DNA from 2 places in the Microbacterium caowuchunii genome. Region 1 is predicted to be linked to the other one. Evidence: predicted binding sites of a transcription regulator. Region 1 holds the regulator's gene; the other holds the start of a gene.
The links. Region 1 encodes HspR, which represses chaperone genes until heat shock. Its sites were predicted from a motif close to AAGTTGAGTCNNNNNGACTCAACTT; they were not measured.
Positions count from the first base shown of each region.

Region 1 (8,136 bases):
GCGCGACCGCCCTCCGCGGTGATGGCCGCGACCGTGTCTGCGCAGGCGACGGGGTCGAGGTCGATCACGCCGACGGCGTGGCCGTCCGCGGCGAGACGGCGGGCGGTGGCGGCACCGATGCCGCGGGCGGCTCCGGTGACGATGGCGGTGCGGGTCATGGGATTCCTTTCGACGGGGCGAGGCAGAGCAGGTCAGAAGACGATGAGCTGGCGCAGTTCCGCGCCGGTGGCGAGCCGGTCCAGGGCGGCCTCGAGATCACCCAGGCGGATGCGGCCGGAGACCAGCCGCTCCAGCGGCAGACGTCCCGCGCGCCACAGCTCGACGTAGCGCGGGATGTCCCGGCTCGGCACGGCCGAGCCGAGGTAGCTGCCGATGACGGTCCGCGCCTCGGCGGTCAGCACGAGCGGCGAGACGGCCGCCCTCGCGTCGGGCGCCGGCAGGCCCACCGTGACGGTCGTCCCTCCGGGAGCGGTCAGCGCGAGCGCCGTCTCGAAGGCGCGGGCGGCTCCCGCCGCCTCGATGACGACCGGGGTGCGGATCCCGCGCTCCATCGCCTCGGCCGGGCCGAGCGCGTCCACGGCCCCGAGCTCGCGCGCGAGGGCCAGCTTGCCGGGGAGCGCGTCGACGCCGATGACGTCGTGTCCGAGCGCCCGCGCGACCAGGAGGGCCGCCATCCCCACGCCGCCGAGCCCCACGACGGTGACGGCCTCCCCCGCGGCCGGGCGGGCGGCGTTCATGACCGCGCCGCCGCCGGTGAGCACCGCACAGCCGAGCAGGGCGGCGACGTCCGGGGGCACGTCCGCCGGGACCGGCACGACCGACGTGCGACTCACGACCGCGTGCGTGGCGAACCCGCTCACACCGAGGTGGTGATGGACCGCCTCTCCCGCACCGGCGGCACTCGCCCGCCGCAGCCGCATCCCGCCGCCGACGAGCGTTCCGGCGTTGTTGGCGGCGGTCCCGGCCTCGCAGGGCAGCCGGCCGTCGGTCCGGCACCCGGCGCATACCCCGCACCGGGGCAGGAACGTCATGACGACGCGGGTACCCGGCTGGATGTCGTCGACGCCGGGGCCGGCGCGCTCCACGATCCCCGCCGCCTCGTGGCCGAGGAGCATGGGCGTGGGGCGCCGCCGGTTGCCGTCGACCACGCTGAGGTCGGAGTGGCAGAGCCCCGCCGCTTCGATCCGCACGAGCAGCTCCCCCGCCTGCGGGTCGTCGAGTTCGACCGGGCCGATGGTGAACGGCCGCGATCGCGCGTAGGGGGCCTGCGCGCCGGACACCTCGAGCACTGCTCCCGTGATCTGCACGCTGACCTCCTCGTCTGCGGAACGTGTTCCGCTCCGCTGCGGCCTCGCCGTCGCCGACGCGTTCGTGACAGCATACCGACTGCGCGGTATGGTGTCTTCCACCCGGGCCGCGCCGGAGACGCCCCAGGTCCGCGACGAGCAAGGAGGCTCGATGTCCACCGCACAACCGCTGCCGCCCACCACGACGGCACCCCTCGACGGACACGTCGATGATCGCTTCGCCGGCCTGCGCGACGAGTTCGCGCGGCAGCTCGAATCCGGTGAGGAGCTGGGCGCCTCGCTCGCCGTGATCGTCGACGGCGAGCCGGTCGTGGACCTCTGGGGCGGCTGGACGGACCCTGCCCGCACGACGCCGTGGCAGGCCGACACGATCGCGAACGTCTGGTCCATCTCGAAGACGGTCACCGCCCTCGCCGCGCTCGTGCTCATCGACCGGGGCGAGCTGGACCCGGATGCACCGGTGTCGCGGTACTGGCCGGAGTTCGCGGCAGCGGGCAAGGAGGGGGTGCGGGTGCGGCATCTGCTGAACCACACCTCGGGCGTCTCCGGATGGGCGCAGCCCATCACCGCCGCCGACATCCTCGACGGCCCGGCGTCGGCCGCGCTCCTCGCCGCCCAGCCCTGCTGGTGGCCGGCCGGTCAGGCGAGCGGCTGCCACCTCCTCAACTACGGCACCCTGATCGGGGAGGTGGTGCGCCGGGTGACGGGCCGGAGCCTCGGCGAATTCGTCGCGTCGGAGCTGGCGGGTCCGCTCGACGCGGACTTCTGGCTGGGCCTCCCGGAGAGCGAGTTCCACCGGGTCAGCAACGTCGTCCCGCCGCCCCCGGCACCGGGGCTGGACGCCCTGCCGCCCGATTCCCCGGCGTTCCGGACCCTCTCCGGCCCGCTCCTCGCTGCGGACATGACCTGGACCCCGCAGTGGCGGGCCGCCGGGATCGGCGGTGCCGGCGGTCACGGGAACGCGCGGTCCGTCGCGCAGCTGAACGCCCTCATCGCGCAGGGCGGGGAGTCCGGCGGGGTGCGCCTGCTGTCGCCGGGGACGGTGGACCGGGTCTTCGCCGAGCACACCGACGGCATCGACCTGGTGCTCGGTCTCCCGCTCCGCTTCGCTCTCGGCTACGCCGTCTCCCACCCCGCATCGACTCCGCACATCCCCGAGGGCCGGGTCGCCTTCTGGGGCGGCTGGGGCGGATCGATCGTCATCGCCGACGCCGAGCGCCGCGTGACCTTCGCGTACGTGATGAACCGCATGTCACCGGGAATCATCGGGTCGGCGCGGTCGGATGCGTACACCCGGGCGCTCTACGAGTCGCTCGGCTGACCGGGCGCCGTGTCCTCCCCGCCGGCGGCGGAGGGCACGAGTTCCTCGGCCGGGTCGGCCACCGCCTGCTCGAACTGCGCCTGGTAGAGCCGCCAGTAGGCGCCCTGCGCGGCGATGAGCTCCTCGTGCGTGCCCTTCTCGACGATGTCGCCGTGCTCCATCACCAGGATCAGATCGGCATCCCGGATGGTGGACAGGCGATGCGCGATCACGAACGACGTGCGCCCTTCGCGCAGCGCCGCCATCGCGTGCTGCAACAGCAGCTCGGTGCGCGTGTCGACCGATGAGGTGGCCTCGTCGAGGATGAGGACCGTGGGCTGCGCCACGAACGCCCGGGCGATCGTGATGAGCTGCTTCTCGCCCGCGGACACGTTCGACGCGTCCTCGTCGAGCATCGTTTCGTAGCCCTCCGGCAGCGAGCGCACGAAGCGGTCGACCCGCGTCGCCTCAGCCGCGGCCACGATCTCCTCGTCGGTCGCCGACTCGCGCCCGTAGCGGATGTTGTCGCGGATGGTGCCGGCGAACAGCCACGGGTCCTGCAGCACCATCCCGGTGCGCGACCGGACATCGGCGCGGGTCATCTCGCCGATGTCCTGCCCGTCCAGGAGGATCCGTCCGCCGTCCAGCTCGTAGAACCGCATGAGGAGGTTCACGAGCGTCGTCTTCCCGGCGCCCGTCGGACCGACGATCGCGACCGTCTGGCCGGGCTCCACCCGGAAGGACAGGTCGGTGATCAGCGGGTGCTCGGGGTCGTACGCGAAACGCACGTGGTCGAACTCGATCACCCCTTCGCCGCCGACCGGATGCGGCGCGTCGGGCCGGTCCGGCTCCTGCTCCTCGGCGTCGAGCAGCTCGAACACCCGCTCGGCCGATGCGGTGCCGGACTGGATGACCGCGGCCATACCGCCGAGCTCGGAAAGCGGCTGGGTGAACTGCTGCGAGTACTGGATGAACGCCTGCACGTCGCCGAGGCGGAGCTGGCCGCTGGCGACCATCAGGCCGCCCAGCACGGCGATGCCGACGTAGGTCAGGTTCCCGATGAACATCATCCCCGGCATGATGATCCCGGAGAGGAACTGGGCGCGGAAGCCGGCCTGGTAGAGCTCCTCGTTCTCGGCGGCGAACTTCGCCCGCGAGTCGGCCTCCCGGCCGTACACCTTCATCAGGGCGTGCCCGGAGAAGGACTCCTCCACGCGGGCGTTCAGGCGACCGACCTTGCGCCACTGCGTCCCGAACGCCTTCTGCGACCGCGGGCCGATGACCCCGAAGATCACGGCCATCAGCGGCAGCGAGATGAGGGCGACGATCGCCAGCTGCCACGAGATGGAGAACATCATCACGAGCACACCGATGACGGTGAGCACGGACGTCACCACGGTGGACAGCGACTGCTGCATCGTCTGGGTGATGTTGTCGATGTCGTTGGTGACCCGGGAGATGAGCTCGCCGCGCTGCACCTTGTCGAAGTACGACAGCGGCAGCCGGTTGATCTTCGCCTCGACGGATTCCCGCAGACGCCACATCGTGCGCACCATGATCACGTTGATGACGAAGCCCTGGATCCAGGTGAGGAAGGCCGAGGCGATGTAGATCGCCAGGACCGACATCGTCACGACGCGCAGGCGATCGAAGTCGACCCCCTGCCCGATCTCGAAGCCGGGCATCGCGGCGACCATGTTGGCGAGGTCGGACTGACCGCCGGACTGCAGGGCCGCCACGACATCCGCCTGCGACGTGCCGGCCGGGAACTGCGAACCCAGTGCCGAGGAGACGACCCCTTCGAAGATCAGGTTCGTCGCCTCGCCGAGGACCCGGGGCGCGAGGACCGCCAGGACCACGCCCACCGCGCCGAGCAGCGAGACGATCGTGAAGGCCACCGCATGGGGCCTCAGCAGCCCCACCAGCCGGGCGAAGGACCGGCCGAAGTTGGCGGCCTTGCCCGGCGCGACGGAGTCCCAGTCGCCGGAGGACTGGCGGGCCTGTTCGGCCAGTTCGAGCTCGAGGCGCTCCTCCTCGGTCAGCGGGTCCGGAGTGCTCATGCCTCCACCCCCAGCTGCGATTCGACGATCTCCCGGTAGGTGGCGCTGGTCTCGAGCAGTTCGCGGTGGGTGCCGAGGCCGACCACGCGGCCGCCGTCGAGCACGACGATCCGGTCGGCGCCGGTGACCGTGGAGATCCGCTGCGCGACGACCACCTTCGTGACATCCGGCAACTCCCGCCACAGTGCCTGACGCAGGCGCGCATCGGTGGCGAGATCGAGAGCGGAGAAGGAGTCGTCGAAGATCAGCAGGTCGGGCTGGTGCACGATCGCCCGCGCGATCGCGAGACGCTGCCGCTGACCGCCCGACACATTCGTCCCGCCCTGGGCGATGCGCGCCCCGAGGCCGCCCTCCATCGCCTCCACGAAGTCGCGCCCCTGGGCGATCTCCAGTGCCGCCCACAGCTCCTCGTCCGTGGCGTCCTCCCGCCCGAAGCGGAGGTTCGAGGCCACGGTGCCGGTGAACAGGAAGGGGCGCTGCGGAACCAGCCCGATCCCCTTCCACAGGAGATCGAGATCGGCCTCGCGCACGTCGACACCGCCGACCCGCACGGTACCCGCGGTCGCATCGAACAGGCGCGGGATCAGCGAGACGAGCGTGGTCTTACCCGATCCGGTCGAGCCGACGATCGCGAGCGTCTCACCCGGCTCGGCGGCGAAGGTGATCCCGTGCAGGACCGGCGATTCCGCGCCCGGGTAGGTGAAGCCGACGCCGTCGAACTCGACCGCGCCGGGGCGGGGGAAGACGCGCACCGGCTCGGCGGGGCGCGTGAGGGTGGATTCGGAGGCGAGCACCTCGCCGATCCGCTCGGCCGACACGGCCGCACGCGGGATCATGATCGTCATGAAGCTCGCCATCAGCACGCCCATCAGGATCTGACCGACGTACTGCATGAACGCGAAGAGGGTTCCGATCTCGACCGTCCCCGCATCCACCTGGATGCCGCCGAACCAGATGACCCCGACGACCGTGACGTTGAGCACGAGCATGGCCAGCGGGAACAGGAGCACGAACAGCGAACCGACCTTGCGCCCGACGATCAGGATGTCCGTGTTCGCGCCGCGGAAGCGCTCCTCCTCGATGTGCTCGCGGACGAAGGCGCGCACGACCCGGACTCCGGTGAGCTGCTCCCGCATGATCCGGTTCACCGCGTCGAGTTTCGTCTGGAAGCGCCGGAACAGCGGCACCATCCGGCTGATGACGAGGCCGGCGATGACCAGGAGGGTCGGCACGGACACGCCGATCAGCCAGCTCAGCCCGACGTCCTGCTGCAGCGCCATCACGACACCGCCGATCGCGAGGAGCGGCGCGGTCACCAGCATGGTCGCGCCCATCATCGCGAGCATCTGCACCTGCTGGACGTCGTTGGTGTTGCGGGTGATCAGCGACCCCGGCCCGAACTGCGATACCTCGCGCTCGGAGAAGGCGCTGACCTTCTCGAAGACGTCGCGGCGGATGTCGCGGCCGGCCGCCATGGCCGCGCGGGCCGCGAAGTAGGTGGCGATGATCGACGCGGTGATCTGCCCGAGCGAGATGGCGAGCATGAAGGTGCCGGTGGACCAGATGTAGGCGGTGTCACCGCGGGCGACGCCCTGGTCGATGATGTCGGCGTTCAGGCGGGGCAGATAGAGCGCGGCCATGGCCGAGGTGAACTGGAATACGAGCACGCCCAGCAGCAGCCACCGGTACGTCGACAGGTAGCGGACCAGCAGTTTTCCGAGCATGCGTGCACTCCGGTGGGACGGTGACGCCGGAAGGAGGGGACCAGGCGGCCTCGAGGCATCGGAGACAGACTAGATCGCCGTTCCGACATCCGCACCGCCCCGACGCGGATCGCTCCCCTCGTCGGTGCATCGACCCGTGTCCCGGGCCGCGGAGTGGCCTCAGCGCGCCGAGTCGTCGTCGGATGCGAGCTCGCGGCGCGGTCGCCAGACGACCACGTCCGTCGCGCGGCGGACGCGCGTGCCCGAGCGGAGTGTGACGACGGAGCCGCTCGGCCCCGCGGCGAACACCCGTGCCCCCGGCCGGCGCGCGAGCTCCTCCTGCATCCGCGTCTCGAGCTCGTACACGCGGGCATGCAGATCGCGCACCCGGTTCTCCAGCTCGATGATGCGGGCGATCGCGGGCAGGCTCATACCGTCCGCGGAAAGGCGACCCACCTCGCGCAACTGCTCGACGTGGCGCACCGAGTACCGGCGCGACCCGCCCTTCGTCCGTGCCGGCACGACCAGCCCGAGCCGGTCGTACTGGCGGAGCGTCTGCGGGTGCATTCCGGCGAGGTCGGCGGCCGTCGCGATCGCGAAGACCGGGGTCTCCTCATCGATCTCGTCCTCGGACACGTCCACTCACCTCATCTGCTGTCTCTTCTGTGTCCGCGGACCGGCGCCGCGCCCGTCATGGGCGGCGCCGGCACCGCGGGCGGGTCAGACCCTGGCCTTGGCCATGAGATCGGCCCGGGGGTTCTCTTTCGGCTCGAGGGCCTGGAAGGCCTCCAGCGCCTCGCGCGCGGCGTCGTCGAGGTGAGTGGGAACGGCCACCTGCACCTCGGCGAGGAGATCGCCGGTGCCCTTCTGCGTCTTGATGCCGCGGCCCTTGACCCGCAGCACCCGGCCCGAGGGCGTCCCCGGCGCGACACGCAGCTTGACCGTGTCGCCGCCGAGCGTCGGGACCTCGATCGTGGCGCCGAGCACCGCTTCGGTGAAGGTCACCGGAACGGTCAGACGGATGTTCAGCCCGTCACGGACGAACACCGGATGCGGCCGCACCGACACCTGCACGACGATGTCGCCGTTCTCGCCGCCGTCGGGCGAGGGACGCCCGCGACCGCGCAGGCGGATCTTCTGCCCGTCGGCGACGCCCGCGGGGATCTTCACCTTGAACGGCTTGCCGTCCTCACCCTGCAGGCTGATGGTCTCCCCACCGGCCGCCGTGGCGAAGTCGAGCGTGGTGCGCGCCATGACGTCGGCACCACGGGTGGGGCCGCCGTATCCGCGGAATCCGCCCGAGGTCTGACCGAACCGGCCGGCTCCGAAACCGCCGGACGCACCACCCCGGTCGAACATCGTGAAGAAGTCGTCGAAGTCGCCCGCCTGGTCGAAGCGGGCTCCCCCGCCGCGGCCCTGCCCGAACCTCGAGAACACGTCCTCGAAGCCACCGGCACCCTGACCGCCCGCCGTGAAGCGCGCGCCGGAGCCCATCGCACGGATCTGGTCGTACTCCTCGCGCTGCTCCTTGTCGCTCAGCACGGCGTACGCCTCGCTGATCTCCTTGAACTTCGCCTCGGCGGCGCTGTCGCCCTGATTGGAGTCGGGGTGGTACTTGCGCGCCAGCTTGCGGTACGTCTTCTTGAGTTCCGCGTCGGAGACGTCCTTGGCGACACCGAGCGTGGCGTAGAAGTCCTTGTCGAACCAGTCCTGACTGGCCACGTGAGCCTCCTACTCCGCCGGAACGGCGACGACGACCTTCGCAG
Region 1 covers NZ_CP044231.1:3,108,900-3,117,035, forward strand. The annotation lists gene fabG (3-oxoacyl-ACP reductase FabG) at 1-158, opposite strand, end outside; gene F6J84_RS14660 (alcohol dehydrogenase catalytic domain-containing protein) at 192-1,307, opposite strand; gene F6J84_RS14665 (serine hydrolase domain-containing protein) at 1,459-2,628, shown strand; gene F6J84_RS14670 (ABC transporter ATP-binding protein) at 2,610-4,667, opposite strand; gene F6J84_RS14675 (ABC transporter ATP-binding protein) at 4,664-6,391, opposite strand; gene F6J84_RS14680 (heat shock protein transcriptional repressor HspR) at 6,551-7,006, opposite strand; gene F6J84_RS14685 (DnaJ C-terminal domain-containing protein) at 7,091-8,092, opposite strand; gene grpE (nucleotide exchange factor GrpE) at 8,102-8,136, opposite strand, start outside.

Region 2 (8,136 bases), 1.1 Mb from region 1:
GTCCCGCCTCCGCTCCGGAGGCGGGCGGACCTGACCGGCGGAGGGCGCCGGCGCGGTCCACCGACCCGCCGGCGCCCTCCGCACCTCACCCGCGCAGCAGTGCCCGCAGAGCCCCGATCGTGTCGGCATCCGCGGGCATCTTGTCCGCCCGGTAGTGCTTCACGCGGGCGAACCGCAGGGCCACCCCACCGGGGTACCGCGTCGAGCGCTGCACGCCGTCGATGGCGACCTCGACCACCGTCTCCGGCCGCACGTGCACCGTGTTCGCCGTACGGCGGGTCTCCTCCGCGAGGAAGTGATCGGTCTGCCACCGCAGGACCGCGTCGGTGAGCCCCTTGAAGGTCTTCCCGACCATGACGAGCCCGCCCGGCGCGCCGACCTCCCCCTCCGGATCCCGTGCCCCCAGGTGCAGGTTGGAGAGCAGCCCGGCGCGCCGGCCGGATCCCCATTCCACGGCCAGCACCACCAGGTCCACGGTCAGCACCGGCTTGACCTTGAGCCAGCTCTTGCCGCGCCGTCCGGCGGCGTAGGGCGCATCGAGCGCCTTCACCATCACGCCCTCGTGCCCGGCGGCCAGTGCTTCGCGCGAGAAGGCCTCCGCCCGCGCCGGATCGTCGGTGACGATGCCGGGGATCCGCGCCGGTCCCACCGCCTGCTCGAGCAGCATCCGCCGGGTCGCGAGCGGCTCGTCGAGGAGGTCGCGTCCGTCGAGGTGCAGGATGTCGAAGAACCACGGGCGCAGCGCCACGCTCGCCGCTCGCTCGGACCCGAACCGCGCCATGGTGTCCTGGAAGGGGCGGGGGCCGCCGTCCTCGTCGAGCGACAGGGTCTCGCCGTCGAGGATGAGCCGCTCGGCGGGGAAGTCCCGGACGGCGGAGACGATCTCGGGGACCCGTGCCGTGATGTCGGCGAGGCTCCGGGTGTACACGCGCACCTCGTCGCCGGCACGATGCACCTGGATCCGGGCACCGTCGAGCTTGTACTCGACGGATGCGGCCGCACCCGCCAGGGCGAGGGCCTCCGGCACGGACCCGGCGGTCGAGGCGAGCATCGGCAGCACCGGTCGTCCCACCATCAGGCCGACGGCCGCGAGATCCCCGGCCGGCGCGGTGAGGGCGATCCGCGCGGTCTCGCCCAGGTCGCCGCTGAGCATCGCCGCCCGGCGGACGACCGCGATGTCCCGGTCGGCCGCCTTCGCGATCGCCTCGACCAGGACGCCCTCCAGTGCCCCGGTGCGCAGTTCGCCCCGCACGACCCGGCTGAGGAAGTCCCACTCCCGCGGGGTCGCCCGCTCGGAGAGGGCGATCAGCTCCGAGCGCCGGAGTGCGGCGGCGCCGCTGCCGGCCACCGCCGCGAGACCCGCCAGCGCCGCATCGGCGTCGAGGACGGTGAGCGAGGGCACGCGGGCGTGCGAGGTCTCCAGCGCCGCGAGGCCGCGCCATCCCACGCCGATCCGACCCTGACGCGGCCGCGCCACGAGGAAGCCCACGGCCGGCTCGATCTCCTCCGGGGCGAGCTCGCGCAGCAGCGCGGCGAGCGCCGCGGTCTTCGCCAGGCGGGACGAGGTCGCGCCGACCGTTTCGGCGGCGTCGACGACCGCGGCGAGCAGCATGCTGGCATCATGCCATCCGGCCCGGACACCCGCGAGGGAGCACGACGAAGGCCGCCGCCCCGGTGGGGCGACGGCCTTCGTGAGAGGAAGGGGTCAGGCCGCTCGGGCGAGCTCCGCCGCGTCGACCGCGATCCGGCCGTCCACGGCATCCACCCGCACCATGCCGCCGTCCCCCAGGCGTCCGTTCACGAGCAGATCCGCGATCCGGTCGTCGATCTCGCGCTGGATGAGCCGCCGCAACGGGCGGGCGCCGTACTCCGGCTCGTAGCCGTGCTCGGCCAGCCAGTCGACCGCGGCGTCCGTGACGTCGAGGCCGATCTCGCGGGCGGCGAGCCGCGCGCGCGTCGCGCCGAGCAGGAGCGAGACGATCTCGCGCAGCTGCGGCAGGTCGAGCTTGCGGAACATGACGATCTCGTCGATGCGGTTGAGGAACTCCGGCCGCATCGCCTCGCGCACCTTCGCCATCACCCGGTCGCGGAGGTCCTTCTCGGATCCGAAACCGGTCGCGCCACCGCCATCGGCGATGAACCCGATCGCCCCGGACCGCGAGGCCAGGAACTCGGCGCCGATGTTGGACGTCATGACGATCACGGTGTTGCGGAAGTCGACCGTGCGTCCCTGACCGTCGGTCAGCCGCCCGTCGTCGAGCACCTGCAGCAGCAGGTTGAAGACGTCGGGGTGGGCCTTCTCGATCTCGTCGAACAGCACGACGGCGTAGGGGTTGCGGCGCACGCGCTCGGTGAGCTGCCCGGCCTCGTCGTAGCCGACGTATCCGGGAGGGGCGCCGACCAGGCGCGACACCGTGTGCCGCTCGCCGAACTCGCTCATGTCGAAGCGGATGACCGCGTCCTCGTCGTCGAACAGGGACGCCGCGAGGGTCTTCGCGAGCTCCGTCTTACCGACACCGGTCGGTCCGAGGAACAGGAAGGAGCCGATCGGCCGACGTGCGTCCCCCATGCCGGTCCGGCTGCGCCGGACGGCCTTGGCGACGGCGGTGACGGCCTCGTCCTGCCCGATGACCCGGGCGTGCAGCTCGCTCTCGAGCGTCGCCAGGCGATCGCGCTCCGTTTCGGTGAGACGGCTGACCGGGATGCCGGTCGCACGGCTGATGACGGCGGCGATCTGCGCCTCGTCCACGACCGCGTCCGGACGCCCGGTTGCGGTCACCTCGTCGATGCGTCCCTGCAGGCGGGTCATCTCGTCGCGCAGACGCGAGGCCTCCTCGTAGCGCTCGGCCGCGACGGCGGAGTTCTTCTCCGCCTCCAGCTCGGCCAGCTGAGCCATGAGCTGCGTGGTGTCCACGCTCACGCCCAGACGCAGACGGAGCCGCGCTCCGGCCTGGTCGATCAGGTCGATGGCCTTGTCCGGCAGCACCCGCTCGGTCAGGTAGCGGTCGCTGAGTTCGACCGCAGCGCGCAGCGCCTCGTCGGTGTAGGTGACCCGGTGGTGCTCCTCATACGCGGAACGCAGACCCCGGAGGATCTCGATCGCGTCCGTGAGGGACGGCTCGCCGACGCGCACCGGCTGGAACCGGCGCTCCAGGGCGGGGTCCTTCTCGATCACCCGGTACTCCTTGAGGGTCGTCGCCCCGACCAGGTGCAGGTCACCGCGCGCGAGACGCGGCTTCAGGATGTTCCCCGCGTCCATGGCACCTTCACCACCGGCACCGGCGCCGACGACGGTGTGCACCTCGTCGATGAAGAGGATGACCTCGCCGCGGAGCCCGGCGACCTCGTCCATCGTCTTGGTCAGCCGCTCCTCGAAGTCACCGCGATAACGGGCACCGGCGAGCATGGCCGGCAGGTCCAGCGCGATGACGCGCTTCCCGCGCAGCAGCTCGGGCACCTCCTCGGCGACGATGGCGCGGGCCAGGCCCTCCACGATCGCGGTCTTGCCGACGCCGGCCTCACCCATCAGCACGGGGTTGTTCTTCGTGCGACGGCTGAGGATCTCGATGGTCTGCTCGATCTCGTCGCCACGGCCGATCACCGGGTCGAGGTCCCCGGCCGCGGCGAGCGCGGTGAGGTCCTGTCCGTAGGTGTCGAGCATCGGGGTCTGGGATGCGGGTGCACCGGTCTCCGTGCCGGGCGCCCCGGCGGGGACCGGCTCACGGACGCCCTGGGTGAGGGCCTCGGCCGTGACGCCCGCTTCGGCGAGCACGCGGCCTGCCGGGCTGTCCTGCGCGAGGACGAGGGCGAAGAAGAGGTGTTCCGGGTCGATGTAGGTGGATCCCGCCGAGCGGGCCACCTGGAAGGCGTGGAACAGCGCGCGCTGCACGGACACCGTGACGACGGCGCCGTCCGCCTCCGCGGCGGGCCCGGCCTGGGGCAGGCGCCCCTCGATGCCGCGCAGGATGGCCTGCGGGTCGGCACCCACGCGGGAGAGCCCCTCGCGGGCGGTCGGGTCCTCGACGAGCGCGTGGAGCACGTGCAGGGCGTCGAGCTCCCGCTGACCGCGCATGAGGGCGAAGCGTCCGGCCTCCTGCAGGATCTGCTGGGTGCGGGCGCTCAGGAACCGGCTGAGGTCGATCGACCGGGCCGCCCGAGCCTGCTCGCCCTGCAGGTAGCGGGCGAGGAACTCGTCGAAGCTGCGCCGGGCGTCGTCCCCCTCCTGGGGGGTGAAGTCTTCGGGCATTCTGTCTCCTGTAAAGGTGAGCCAAGGCGACTCAACTTCATCCATGTTACGAAGTTGAGCGTGCGTGTATCAAGTTCAACGCGACGCTGCGCAGGGTATTCCCGGTTACGCTCGGTCCATCCCGAGACCCGAGGAAACCGTGATGAGTGACCCGCACGACCCCGCCGACACACCCGAGAGGCGGACCGCCGCAGGCGAGTTCTTCGCCGGGTTCCGCATCCTGTTCGGCGGTTTCGGATGGTGGCGGATGCGCCCGGGCCTCATGCTGCTCGGCCTCGTCCCCGCGGCGATCGTGAGCCTGGCCCTCGGCGCGGGCCTCATCACCCTGGGGTTCTGGATCGCGCCCATCACGACCGCGGTCACGCCGTTCGCGGAGGGATGGCCGGGCCTGTGGTCGACCCTGCTGCGCGTCGCCGTGGGGGCGGCCCTCTTCGGCGGCGCGCTGCTGCTGTCCGCGGCGTTGTTCACCGCACTGACACTGTTGATCGGCGAGCCGTTCTACGACCGGATCTGGCGCTCGGTCGAGGCGACGGAGGCCGGCACGCCCCCGGACCGTGATCCCGGGTTCTGGTCGGGGGTCGCCGACGCCGGATCCCTCATCGTGCGCGGTGCTCTCGCCGCCCTCGTCGCCTTCGCGCTCGGACTCATCCCCCTCGTCGGCGGCGTGCTGGGAGCCGTCACCGGTGTCCTGCTGTCGGGCTGGATCCTCGCGGACGAACTGTCCGCGCGCGCCCTCACCGCCCGGGGGATCGGACACGTCGAACGGCGTACGCTGCTGCGGGGGCGGCGCGCCCGGGCGCTCGGCTTCGGGGTGGCGACGCAGCTCTGCTTCCTGGTTCCGCTCGGCGCCGTCCTCACGATGCCCGCCGCGGTCGTCGGGGCCACGCGGCTGTCCCACGAGGTGCTCCCCGTCCCGGCGGCCCCGCACGCTCTGGCAGACTCCGAAGAATGACGCGCACCGCCACCCGCCGCGACACCATCGCCCTCCTCACCGGAGTGGGCCTGATCGTGCTGCCCCTCGTCGGCGCCGCCTTCAAGATCCTCTGGCCGGGATGGATGCTTGTGGTCATCCTGTTCGTGTCGCCCGTCCTGCTGATCGGCTACGGCCTGCAGGTCGCGATCGCCGCGAGCGGCTTCCTCTCCGCCCGTGCCGTGCTCCGCGACGGGGAGCGGCGGCGCCCGGCGCTCTGGGCGGCATGGCTCACCGCGATCGGGGTCGTCGCCGTCGGGCTCTTCTTCGTCGACGGCGGGGACTCGTCCTGGGGATCCGCGTTCATGTACATCGTCGGCGCGGAGTCCGACGACGGGGTCGCCGACGTGTCGAACGTCCTCGCCTGGGTGGGCGCCATCGCCTGGATCGGCGGTTGGGTCTGGCTCGTCGTCGAGTGGATCAGGGCGCTCATCCGCCGACGCCGGGGCTGAGCGGACGCAGGTCCGCGCAACACCCGATACGCTGGATGAAGTCTGTGAGAAGGAGTGCCATGTTCATCGTCGCCCTGCCGCTGTTCCTGCTCGGTATGTTCGCCTGCGGCATCTCGTTCTCGGTCGAGGGCTTCCAGGCCATCCTCTTCGTCGCCGGGATCCTGCTCGTCTCGCTGGCGATGGCACTGCCCATCCACATCCGCGCGAAGTAGTCGGCGGGCCGCTTCAGCCGCCCGAATCAGCCTGCGACCCGCATCCGCTGATGGGCCGCGTCAGCCTTCCCGTCGAGCGGCTCAGCCCTTCCCACCGGGCGGGCCGATGATCAGCAGCACGACGAAGAGCACGATCACGGCGACGAGGACGATCGCCGCGAACACCCACGGATGGTTCAGCAGCAGCCGCATGACCTTGTCGTGCCAGGCCGCATCCCTCGGGTCGTCGGTCGCCTCGAGGCGCCACTGACCCCGCAGCCGCCCGGTGCGATGCAACCAGATCTCGGTCGGGATCGTCGCGTACGGGATGACCGCGCTGCCGATCGCCACGACCGCCGGCCATGCTCCCCAGCGCTGGTTCTTCGCGACGACGATCGCGGTGGCGCCGTAGGACAGGAACACGAAGCCGTGGATGCCTCCGGCCACCGACACCACGACCGCGACATCCGTGACCGCTCGGATGATCAGGGCGCTGATGAGCAGCGTCCAGGAGATCGCCTCGGCTATCGCGAGGACGCGGAACAGGGACTGGGGCGTGCGGAACAAGGCGGGTCCTCCAACGTCGCGCGGCCGGGACAGCCGCGCCGCCACGTTACCCGAGCCCGGCTTCAGCTTTCCTGAAGGGTCATCCCGAAGGGCTGCTCGTGCAGTCCCTGCAGGGCGGCCGTGAGATCCGGGATGCCGTCGGCGAACTCCCGATCGAGGTCCGCGAGCCGACGGTCGGCCTCAGCCAGCACCCCGGCGCCCTTGTCGGTCACCCGGAGGTCGGATGCCGCCCCGGCGTGGGCGGTGACGTCCTCCGCGAGCCCGTCGCCGACGAGGATCTTCACGGCCGTGTGCGCCGTCTGCACGGTGATCTGGGAGCGCCGGGCCAGCTCCGAGAACGAGATCCCCGGGGTCGCCTGCAGGTGCGCCAGCAGAGCGTACTTACGCGTCGTGAGCCCGAGGTCCTTCAGCGCCGCGTGGAGCCGGTGGTCCCAGACGGCGGCGACGGTGATCAGCGAGATCACGGGGCTGAACGGCGGTCGCCCGACCGCGACGGACGATCGCGGTGTGGCGGTGTCTCCCATCCCCCCATGCTATCCGCCGCATCCGTGCGCGAGGCGGGCAGTAGCGTGGGGGGTGTGGACTTCTCCCTCGACGCGCTCCGGCGCTGGCCCGACGTCGAGGCACCGGACCTGGTCGCCGCCGATGCCGCTGACCGTCTGATCCTCGACGAATCCGCCGCTGCGCGCGCGGACGCTCCGCGGGAGCGCATCGCCGTGATCGGCGACGCCTACGGCGCGCTCGCCCTGGGCGCCGCCGCGGCCGCACCGGCGGCATCCGGCATCGTCCGCGTCCACCAGGACGCCCTGACCGGGGAGCAGGCGCTGGCCGCCAACGCGGAACGCGTGGGACTCACCGGCAGCGTCGCCTCCCTCCCCCTTTCGCCCGGGCTGCTCGAGGGCAGCCGGATCGTGCTGCTCCGGCTCCCGAAGTCGCTCGATGCGCTGCGGGACATCGCGGGAGCCGTCGCCGCGCACGCCCATCCGGAGGTCGTCGTCTACGCGGGCGGCAGGCTCAAACACATGAGTCTCGGGATGAACGACGTGCTCGGGGAGTTCTTCGCGACGCTCGACGTCACCCACGCGCGGCAGAAGTCGCGCGTCCTCATCGCGCGCGGACCGCGGGACGGGCGCGACCCGGAGCCCCGCCGGCAGACGCACGACGGTCTCGTCGTCTGCGCGTACGGCGGTGTCTTCGCCGGCACGTCGATCGACATCGGCACCAGGTTCCTCCTCGAGCACCTGCCCGACGCGCTGCCCGCTGGCGGTACGGTCATCGATCTCGCGTGTGGGACCGGCGTCGTGGCGGCATGGCTGGCACGACGCCACCCCGACCTGACGGTACTCGCGACCGACCAGTCCGCGGCTGCGGTGGCCTCCGCTCGCGCCACCGCGGCGGCGAACGGCGTGGCCGACCGCGTGCAGGTCCGCCGCGACGACGCGCTCTCGGCACAGCCGGAGCGCAGCGCGGCGTTCATCGCCCTGAACCCGCCGTTCCACTCCGGCACGGCGGTCCACAGCGGTCTCGCCCCACACCTCTTCACGGATGCCGCGCGCGTCCTCCGCCCCGGCGGCGAGCTGTGGACGGTCTGGAACTCGGCGCTGCGCTATCGCGCCGAGCTCGAGAGCATCGTCGGCCCCACCCGCCAGGTCGCCCGCAACACGAAGTTCACCGTCACCGTGTCCGTTCGCCGCTGACGCCCTGCGCTAC
Region 2 covers NZ_CP044231.1:982,600-990,735, reverse strand. The annotation lists gene F6J84_RS04705 (sugar ABC transporter permease) at 1-34, shown strand, start outside; gene F6J84_RS04700 (ATP-dependent DNA ligase) at 86-1,612, opposite strand; gene F6J84_RS04695 (ATP-dependent Clp protease ATP-binding subunit) at 1,706-4,246, opposite strand; gene F6J84_RS04690 (EI24 domain-containing protein) at 4,389-5,198, shown strand; gene F6J84_RS04685 (hypothetical protein) at 5,195-5,668, shown strand; gene F6J84_RS15445 (hypothetical protein) at 5,728-5,880, shown strand; gene F6J84_RS04680 (DUF3817 domain-containing protein) at 5,962-6,426, opposite strand; gene F6J84_RS04675 (MarR family winged helix-turn-helix transcriptional regulator) at 6,489-6,950, opposite strand; gene F6J84_RS04670 (class I SAM-dependent methyltransferase) at 6,957-8,123, shown strand; gene acs (acetate--CoA ligase) at 8,101-8,136, opposite strand, start outside.
Region 2: F6J84_RS04695 (ATP-dependent Clp protease ATP-binding subunit) is a predicted target of HspR. The motif match lies at 4,260-4,284, and genes of this name have one in related genera.